3 regions of the Winslowiella toletana genome follow, and region 3 is predicted to be linked to each of the others. Evidence: predicted binding sites of a transcription regulator. Region 3 holds the regulator's gene; each other region holds the start of a gene.
What was found. Region 3 encodes PhoB, which activates phosphate uptake and scavenging genes when phosphate is short. Its sites were predicted from a motif close to CTGTCATAAAACTGNCNNAT; they were not measured.
Positions count from the first base shown of each region.

Region 1: the regulator PhoB is predicted to act here: its motif matches at 1,966-1,985, upstream of RIN69_RS21665 (MIP/aquaporin family protein).
Region 2: the regulator PhoB is predicted to act here: its motif matches at 1,865-1,884, upstream of glpT (glycerol-3-phosphate transporter).

Region 1 is NZ_CP134152.1:4,767,334-4,770,617, reverse strand. Features, by position in the region: gene glpK (glycerol kinase GlpK) at 1-936, opposite strand, end outside; gene RIN69_RS21665 (MIP/aquaporin family protein) at 971-1,825, opposite strand; gene zapB (cell division protein ZapB) at 2,267-2,506, shown strand; gene rraA (ribonuclease E activity regulator RraA) at 2,571-3,056, opposite strand; gene hslU (HslU--HslV peptidase ATPase subunit) at 3,256-3,284, opposite strand, start outside.
Region 2 is NZ_CP134152.1:4,671,252-4,674,535, forward strand. Features, by position in the region: gene metR (HTH-type transcriptional regulator MetR) at 1-179, shown strand, start outside; gene RIN69_RS21215 (YehS family protein) at 245-727, shown strand; gene RIN69_RS21220 (carboxylate/amino acid/amine transporter) at 771-1,634, opposite strand; gene glpT (glycerol-3-phosphate transporter) at 2,012-3,284, shown strand, end outside.
Region 3 is NZ_CP134152.1:1,174,622-1,177,905, forward strand. Features, by position in the region: gene sbcD (exonuclease subunit SbcD) at 1-818, opposite strand, end outside; gene phoB (phosphate response regulator transcription factor PhoB) at 1,034-1,723, shown strand; gene phoR (phosphate regulon sensor histidine kinase PhoR) at 1,738-3,051, shown strand; gene RIN69_RS05435 (PstS family phosphate ABC transporter substrate-binding protein) at 3,071-3,284, shown strand, end outside.

The sequences.
Region 1 (3,284 bases), 1.3 Mb from region 3:
GCCACCGATAAATACAGCACCTTCCAGCGCATAGTTCACTTCACCGCGTGGACCACAGGCGATGGTGGTCAGCAGTCCATGGGTGGAGGTTACGGCTTCGGTGCCGGTATTCATCAGCATAAAGCAGCCGGTACCGTAGGTGTTTTTCGCCATCCCTTCAGTGACGCACAGCTGGCCATACAGCGCCGCCTGCTGATCACCGGCAATACCGGCGATAGGAATACGCGTGCCGCCTTTACCACCAATATTGGTCTGGCCGTAAACTTCGGAGGACTTACGTACCTCTGGCAGCATTTCGCGCGGGATATCAAGGATATCCAGCATGCGCTGATCCCATTCCAGTTTATGAATATCAAACATCATGGTACGCGAGGCGTTGGTAAAGTCGGTGATATGTACCCGTCCCTGAGTCATTTTCCAGATCAGCCAGGTATCCACGGTACCGAACAGCAACTCACCACGTTTGGCGCGCTCACGAGCGCCTTCAACGTGATCGAGAATCCATTTTACTTTAGTACCGGAGAAATACGGGTTAATTACCAGCCCGGTAGTATGGCGAATGTACTCTTCCAGACCTTCTTTCTTCAGTTTTTCGCAAAAGTCAGCGGTACGCGGGCACTGCCAGACAATGGCGTTATAAATCGGTTTGCCGGTCTCTTTATCCCAGACAATCGCAGTTTCACGCTGGTTGGTGATACCAATCGCGGCGATTTGATCCGAATTAATGTCGGCTTTTGCCAGCACTTCAACCAGCGTCGAGCTTTGTGAAGCCCAGATTTCCATCGGGTCGTGCTCAACCCAGCCCGTTTTTGGGTAAATCTGCTGAAATTCACGCTGTGAGACGGCGATGATATTCGCATCATGATCCAGTACTACAGCACGTGAGCTGGTGGTGCCCTGGTCGAGCGCGACGATGTATTTTTTCTCTGTAGTCATAATCAATTCCTGATGGTGTAAAAGATGGGCACAATTACGCTTTACGTTGTTCTGCGCGTGCAGGCTTTTCAGCCTCTTCTTTATCAGCGACACAAACATCGCACGGCAAGTGACGACCTATCAAAGCACGATAGCCGAATGCGCCCAGACATGCGCCCACTAAAGGTCCGAAAATCGGCACGAGGAAATAGGGAACCTCACGGCCACCGGTGAAGGCTATGTCGCCCCAGCCTGCTGCCCAGGCAAACAGCTTAGGTCCGAAATCACGAGCCGGGTTCAGTGCAAAGCCGGTCAGTGGGCCCATTGAAGCACCAATCACCGCAATCAGCAGGCCGATCAGCAGCGGTGCCAGTGGGCCACGTGGAATGCCGTTACCGTCATCAGTCAGCGCCATAATCAGCGCCATTAATACCGCAGTAATCACCATTTCAATCAAAAATGCCTGCCCGGTTCCTACCAGTGAATTCGGATAGGTCGAGAAGATGCCTGCCAGGTCGAGGCTTTCTGTCGAGCCGCGCACAATCTGATGTGTTTCTTCAAAATTGAAAAACAGATTGTAGTAAAGACCGTATACCAGCGCTGCGGCACAAAAGGCCCCGGCAACCTGGGCGACAATATAAGGGACGACTTTACGACGATCGAAGCAGGCGAACAGCCACAGCGCGATGGTGACCGCCGGATTGAGATGAGCACCGGAGATAGCGGCGCTCAGATAGATCGCCATCGATACGCCGAGACCCCAGATAATACTGATTTCCCACTGGCCGAAACTGGCGCCGGCTAACTTCATTGCTGCGACGCATCCTGCGCCGAAGAAGATGATCAAACCGGTTCCGAGGAACTCGGCGATGCACTGACCTTTAAGCGTACTTGTTGCTGTCTGGCTCATAATGAAATTCCTGAAGGCGAGGTTAAGTGTTGTCGGTCTTTGTTCTCTGTCCGTGAGTGACCCCGATCTAATGTAGGGCTTATGTGAATTTATCGTTAACGAGCATTTTCGAGAAATAGCGAAATCGAAAATTGTGTACCATGTCATAAAAATGAGCGATTCCGCGTCTTTTCACTTTCCAAAAACATCATTAAAGCCGCTAAAAATGTTCGCATCGCCGGATGTTCTTTTCGTCGCTACTATAGGCGTCACTGTTCGCGCCGAATTTTAGTCTTAGGCTGAAAATTGTTACAGACTGCACCTGGTATGGGTTCGCTGCTGGACTTGCAGTGCCGGGCTACATACAATCGGGGAATCGTTGTTATCCGCGGAGTTTTTCGATGAATCTCATAGCCTGCGGCTAGCATCATCAACGCCCTGCGATTAGGAGAGGTCATAAAGATGTCATTTGAAGTGTTCGAGAAACTGGAAGCGAAAGTACAGCAGGCGATTGATACCATCACTCTGCTGCAGATGGAAATCGAAGAGCTGAAAGATCAAAACAATAACCTGAAGCATGAAGTCAGCCAGGCTTCAGGTAATAGCGAGTCGCTGGTACGCGAAAACCAGCAGCTGAAAGAAGAGCAGCATGTCTGGCAGGAACGTCTGCGTGCTCTGCTGGGAAAGATGGAAGAAGTCTGATATCTCAGTACTGACAGAACAAAAACGGGTGCCTCAGGGCACCCGTTTTGTTTTCTGCAGCACGCTACTCGATGTCGAGTGGGTCTTCAGACAGGATAATGCCGGTGTTATCCGCATAAAGATGGTCACCGGAGAAGAACGTTACGCCGCCGAAATTCACCCGGATATCGCTTTCACCAATGCCTTCGCCTGCGGCTCCCACCGGGATTGCAGCGATGGCCTGAATACCGATATCCAATTCTTCGAGATCATCGACCTGACGCACCGAGCCGTAAACGACGATACCTTCCCATTCGTTTTGCGCTGCCAGACGCGCCAGTGAGGCGTCAATCAACGCACGGCGTACCGAACCGCCGCCATCCACCAATAGCACACGCCCGCGGCCATTCTCTTCCAGCAGGTCCCAGAGCAGGCCGTTATCCTCGAAACATTTCACCGTGATGATCTGGCCACCAAAGGAGGTGCGGCCACCAAAGTTAGAAAATAGCGGTTCTACAACATTCACTTCTTCATGATAGATGTCGCAGAGTTCGGAAGTATCGTATTTCATAGGAGTTTCGTCTGTTTGCCACAGGAGCGCTAAGTATATCGCTTTATGGCGGCTGTTGGCAAAATCATCAATTGTCAGAAATTATGCACTGAGGTTGCCGGAGATAAATTTCGCATCACCAGTGAAACAGAAATTGATGAAAGGCGTGAAAAAAGCAGGCGGGTGAGTAGGGACGGCATGTTTGCCGTCCCGGCAATAATTACAGGATAAAGCGGCTGAGATCTTCGT
Region 2 (3,284 bases), 1.4 Mb from region 3:
CTCTGGGTGACGGCTTGTGGAGCCGCCTGTATGCCGCCGTGCGCGATGGAGAACAGCGTCAGCCAGTAGTGGAAGCATTTATCCGCTCCGCACGCCAGCACGCCTGCGATCATCTGCCGTTTGTTCGTGACGCATCGCGTCCCGGCACGGCATTACCGCTGACGGTCAGCCAGTCCTGATGCAACTTCAGGGGCGAAGTGTATAATGCGGCGCAATGCATTCCTTAACCTGAAGAGATTTCAATATGACCAATAACGATGTGTTACGCAGCGTGCGCTACATGCTGGAAATGAGTGACGCTAAAATGGTCAGTACGCTGGCACTGGCGGAGAGTGAAGTCTCTGTCGAAGAGATGCAGGCTTTCCTGAAAAAGGATGATGAAGCGGGCTTTCGTCCGGTTCCGGACGTGCTGATGGGCTATTTCCTGAACGGATTGATTTTCTCTCTGCGCGGCAAGAGCGAAGAAGCGCCGGTGCCCTCCATCGAACGCAAAATGACGAACAACATTATCCTGAAAAAGCTGCGCGTGGCGTTTAATCTGAAAACCACCGACATCACCGAAATTCTGCAGCTGGCTGACTTTGCCGTATCTCAGGCAGAAATCGGCGCGATCTTCCGTAAACCAGGGCATAAAAACTACCGCGAATGCGGCGACCAGATTTTAAGAAACTTTTTGAAAGGACTGACTAAAAAAATCCGTCCTGCAACGCCTGCCGCGAAAGCCTGACCGCGAGCAGAGTGCCGGAGCGGTTTACCCGCTCCGGTTCCGCTTATCCCTTCACGCCTTTACCCACTATCCAGCGTTTATGTACCCACAGTGAAGCGCAGATCACCGTTGCGCCAATCAGGAAGCTCGGCCAGTGCGGCTGCTGCTGCCAGATGGCGAGGTTAACCAGTAATCCGGCCGGGACATGCATATTGTTCATAATGCCCAGCGTGCCCGCATCTACCTGGGTTGCGCCGTAATTCCACATAAAGTAGCCCAGTCCTGATGCCGCAACGCCCAGCCATACCAGAATGCCCCACTGTAGCGAAGTGGTCGGCAGTTTATTCGGATTACCCCACAGGAACCAGGCGACAATCGCCACGCTGACGGCCCCAATATAGAACCACGAGAACGCCGTATGCTGCGGCATCGGACGCGTCTCTTGCAGGCGCTTGTAGCCAACCATACCGATGGCAAAACAGAGATTCGCCAGCTGCACCAACAGCAATCCAAACCAGAAATGGTCACTGACTTTGTCGTAACGAATAATCGCGGCTCCCGCCACTGCCAGCAGCGCACTCAGCGCATAGCCAGGGCGCACGCCACGCCCGCTGATTAAATCGTAAATCAGCGTGACATACAGCGGCGTCATCACGGTAAACAGCAGGAATTCTGAAACGCTGAGATAGAGATAGGCCTGGAAGCTAATCAGATACATGATGCCCAGCTGCAACATACCGACCGCCATATACAGCAGCAGCGTCGACAGCTGATAACCACGCCAGCGCAGAAATGGCAGAAACACCACCGCCGCCAATACCAGCCGCATCAGCACCGAAAACCAGCTATCAACCTGCCCCGCGAGATACTCACCGATCAGACTGAAAGAAAACGCCCAAAGAATGGTGGTGATAATCAGTAATGCCACAGTAATCACTCATCAGAAAAAAGAGGCGTTATTGTAACGAATTGCTGTCAGGGCGAATCAAGTTTCTGGTTGACGAGTGAACAAATAAACACCAGTCATAATGTTGCATCAGGAAAGCAAACGCTCATCAAACGAAACCGAAAAGTCTGAGACGCAGTTGACCAGAAAGGTGATTGATTATGCCTAAAAGCGTCAGAAAGTTGGCTAATTTGTGACACAACAAGCCGCGACTGTAATAAAACTGCAACATTTGTGTGCTTACTCACAGTCATTAACCATATCAGCCACTATGCTATGCGCGAAATGGAACATTTCCATCTGCGTATCCGCGCAGCGCTTCCGTTAACAATCACTAAAAATGCGCCATCGGAGCTTTTATGTTAAGTATTTTTAAACCTGCGCCACACCAGACCCGCGTCGCAGACCATCATGTCGATCCACTCTATCGCCGCCTGCGTTGGCAGATTTTCTTCGGCATCTTCTTCGGTTATGCCGCCTACTATCTGGTGCGCAAAAACTTCGCACTGGCCATGCCTTATTTGATTGAACAGGGCTTCTCACGCGGTGATTTAGGTTTTGCCCTGTCCGGTATTTCCATCGCCTATGGCTTCTCAAAATTTATCATGGGCTCGGTTTCGGATCGTTCCAACCCACGCGTGTTCCTGCCTGCCGGTCTGATTCTGGCGGCCTGCGTCATGCTGATTATGGGCTTTGTCCCTTGGGCAACCTCCAGCATTATGATCATGTTTGTGCTGCTGTTTATCTGTGGCTGGTTCCAGGGTATGGGCTGGCCGCCATGCGGCCGCACTATGGTTCACTGGTGGTCGCAGAAAGAACGCGGCGGCATCGTCTCAGTATGGAACTGCGCGCATAACGTCGGTGGCGGGATCCCACCTCTGCTGTTCCTGCTGGGTATGGCGTGGTTTAACGACTGGAAAGCGGCGCTGTATATGCCTGCATTTGGCGCGATCTTGATTGCGATTATCGCTTTTGCACTGATGCGTGATACTCCGCAATCCTGCGGATTACCGCCGATTGAAGAGTATAAAAACGACTATCCGCCGGATTACACTGACAAGCATGAAGAAGAGCTGACTGCCAAACAGATCTTTATGCAGTACATTTTGCCGAACAAACTGCTGTGGTATATCGCGCTGGCTAACGTCTTCGTTTATCTGCTGCGCTACGGCATTCTCGACTGGTCCCCGACCTATCTGAAAGAGGTGAAACACTTCTCGTTGGATAAGTCCTCATGGGCCTACTTCCTGTACGAATATGCCGGTATTCCGGGAACGCTGCTGTGCGGCTGGATGTCGGATAAAGTGTTTAAAGGCAATCGCGGCGCTACCGGGGTGTTCTTTATGACGCTGGTGACCATCGCCACTATCATTTACTGGATGAATCCGGCCGGAAATCCCGGTGTGGATATGGCCTGCATGATTGTTATCGGCTTCCTGATATATGGCCCGGTGATGTTGATCGGCCTGCACGCGCTGGAACTGGCACCGAAAAAAGCCGCCGGCACCGCCGCAGGCTTTACCGGACTGTTCGGCTATCTCGGCGGATCGGTCGCGGCCAGTGCCATCGTTGGTTATACCGTTGACTACTTCGGCTGGAACGGTGGCTTTATAATTATGGTGGGCGGCTGCG
Region 3 (3,284 bases):
CGGCGAAGCTGGTCGCCGGCAAACTCCACCAGAAATACGCTCTTCTCTTTACCCAGTTCATCAAAACTGAGTGGGACAGGCGAACCGCTGTAGCGAATATGTTCGCTGTTGGCGACGCGCTGCGCCCGATGAATATGGCCCAGTGCGATATAATCGGCGGGCGGAAAAGCCTGCGCCGGGAAGGCATCGAGCGTGCCGATATAGATATCACGCACCGAGTCACTGGTGGTGACGCCGACGGTCGTCAGATGGCCCGTAGCGATAATCGGTAATGCCAGCCCCAGCGCGGTGCGCTGTGTCAGTGCATGCTGATAGCAGCTCTGATAATGCTCGCTGATGGCTTCCAGCAGACTTTGCTGTTTTTCGCGTCCCGATTGCCCGGCCTGGCTGCGCAGAATATCGCGCGGGCGTAAAAATGGAATCGCACACAGTAGCGCAGCTGGGTTGCCCTGACGGTCATTCAGCTGTAACACTTGCTGCCCGATGTCATCGCTGGCGGCAGCAATCACCCGGGTATTCAGGCAGGCCAGCAGCTCGCGAGATTCATTGAGCGTTGCCACTGAATCATGGTTTCCGCCGAGCACTACCAGCTGGCAGCCGGTTTGCTGCAGTTGCACGACAAAACGGTTATACAGTTCACGCGCATAGCTCGGAGGCGAGCCGGTATCGAAGATATCACCGGCCACAATCACCGCATCGACCTGATGTTGTTCTACCACCTGTACCAGCCAGTTAAGAAACGCCTGATGCTCCGGCGCCCGGCTTTTGGTGTAGAAAAACTGACCGAGATGCCAGTCCGAGGTGTGGATAATGCGCATAAAACTTCCCGATTTATTTAGGGTACATAACGGTAACGTAAGTTGCCGATTATAAACAGAGAGCTTAACGGCGGGTGAGTAAATGCATAATCAGCCTAAAAAAAAGTATCACAAAGGCGATTTTGGTCCGTGCATTTTTCATAAATCTGTCATAAAACTGACGCATAATGGCGCCGCGAATCCCAGTGACTAAAGTCACATCAGCAGGAGCAATAATGGCTAAGCGCATTTTGGTAGTCGAAGATGAAGCCCCAATCCGTGAGATGTTGTGTTTCGTTCTTGAGCAAAATGACTATCAACCGATAGAAGCGGAAGATTATGACAGTGCGATCAATTTACTTATCGAACCCTGGCCCGATCTGATTCTGCTCGACTGGATGTTACCTGGCGGCAGCGGCATTCAATTTATTAAGCATCTGAAACGCGAAGCCATGACCCGGGATATTCCGGTGATGATGCTGACTGCGCGTGGTGAAGAGGAAGACCGGGTGCGCGGGCTGGAAGTCGGTGCCGATGACTACATCACCAAGCCGTTTTCACCGAAAGAGCTGGTGGCACGCATCAAAGCGGTGATGCGCCGTATATCACCGATGGCGGTTGAAGAGGTGATCGAAATGCAGGGACTCAGCCTCGATCCTTCGTCGCACCGGGTGATGTCAGAAAATACCCCGCTGGAAATGGGCCCGACCGAATATAAATTACTGCACTTTTTTATGACCCATCCGGAACGGGTATACAGCCGTGAACAGCTGCTGAATCACGTCTGGGGCACCAATGTTTATGTGGAAGATCGTACTGTTGATGTGCACATCCGCCGTTTGCGCAAGGCGCTGGAAGTTTCCGGCCACGATCGCATGGTGCAAACGGTGCGTGGAACGGGGTATCGTTTCTCCGCTCGTTTTTGATCGGAGTCTGAACCGTGCTGGAACGCCTCTCCTGGAAGAGATTATTACTGGAACTGCTGCTGGCCTGCGTGCCAGCACTGATACTCGGCCTGGTGGTGGGTTTTCTGCCGTGGTGGCTGCTGCTGTCGGTGCTTGGCGTGCTGGGCTGGCATTTCTATAATCTGCAGCGCCTGTCGCACTGGCTATGGATCGACCGTACGATGACGCCGCCCGCCGGGCAAGCCAGCTGGGAGCCACTGTTCTATGGTTTGTATCAGATGCAACTGCGTAACCGGCGGCGACGTCGCGAGCTGGGCAACCTGATTAAACGTTTTCGCAGCGGCGCAGAATCGTTGCCGGATGCGGTGGTGTTGACGACCGAAGAGGGCAATATTTTCTGGTGTAACGGCCTGGCACAACAGCATCTTGGGCTGCGCTGGCCGGAGGATAACGGACAAAATATTCTTAACCTGCTGCGCTATCCTGAGTTTTCCCACTATCTGCGCCAGCGCGATTTTTCCCGACCGCTAACTCTGGTACTGAATAATCATCGTCATTTAGAGTTTCGTATCATGCCTTACAGCGAAGGGCAGTGGCTGCTGGTGGCGCGTGATGTTACTCAGATGCATCAGCTGGAAGGGGCGCGGCGCAACTTTTTCGCCAATGTCAGTCACGAACTGCGCACGCCGTTAACCGTGTTGCAGGGTTATCTGGAAATGATGAACGATGCGGTGCTGGAAGGACCTGCACGCAGCAAGGCTCTGCATACCATGCAGGAGCAGACGCGGCGTATGGATAGCCTGGTTAAACAGCTGCTTACCCTGTCGCGGATTGAAGCGGCGCCGGCGATTGATTTGCAGGAGAAAGTGGACGTGCCGATGATGTTGCGCCTGCTGCAACGTGAGGCGGAAACGCTGAGCAATGGACGGCATGAAATTCATTTCCATACCGATCCACACCTGCGGGTGTTCGGTAATGATGAACAACTGCGCAGTGCGCTTTCTAACCTGGTCTATAACTCGGTTAACCATACGCCAGCAGGCACCCGGATTGATATCAGCTGGTTGCGTAATAAAACCGGCGCGCATTTTGCGGTGAAAGATAACGGACCGGGGATTGCGAAGGAACATATTCCACGGCTTACCGAACGCTTTTACCGCGTGGATAAAGCGCGTTCGCGCGCCACCGGCGGCAGCGGTCTTGGGCTGGCGATCGTAAAACATGCGCTGAGCCATCATAATTCGCGGCTGGATATTACCAGTGCTGCTGATGTTGAGACCTGTTTTGCCTTTACGCTGGCGCCGAGGTTGATTGTTCCGGCTGAATTACCGGAGAATGCAAAGCGTTAACCATTCACGGACGCAAAGCATGAAACGAGTGATTCTGGCAGCGGCGCTGGTGCTGTCAGCGGCAGTTCAGGCGAAAGAGGGGATGCTGGCGGGAAATCTTACCAGCGTCGGTTCGGATACCCTCGGTAACCTGATGGCGCTATGGGGTGAGAACTTTAACCGTCAGTTCCCTGGTGTGAACGTGCAGGTTCAGGCTGCCGGTTCGTCCACCGCGCCGATAGCTCTGGCTGCTG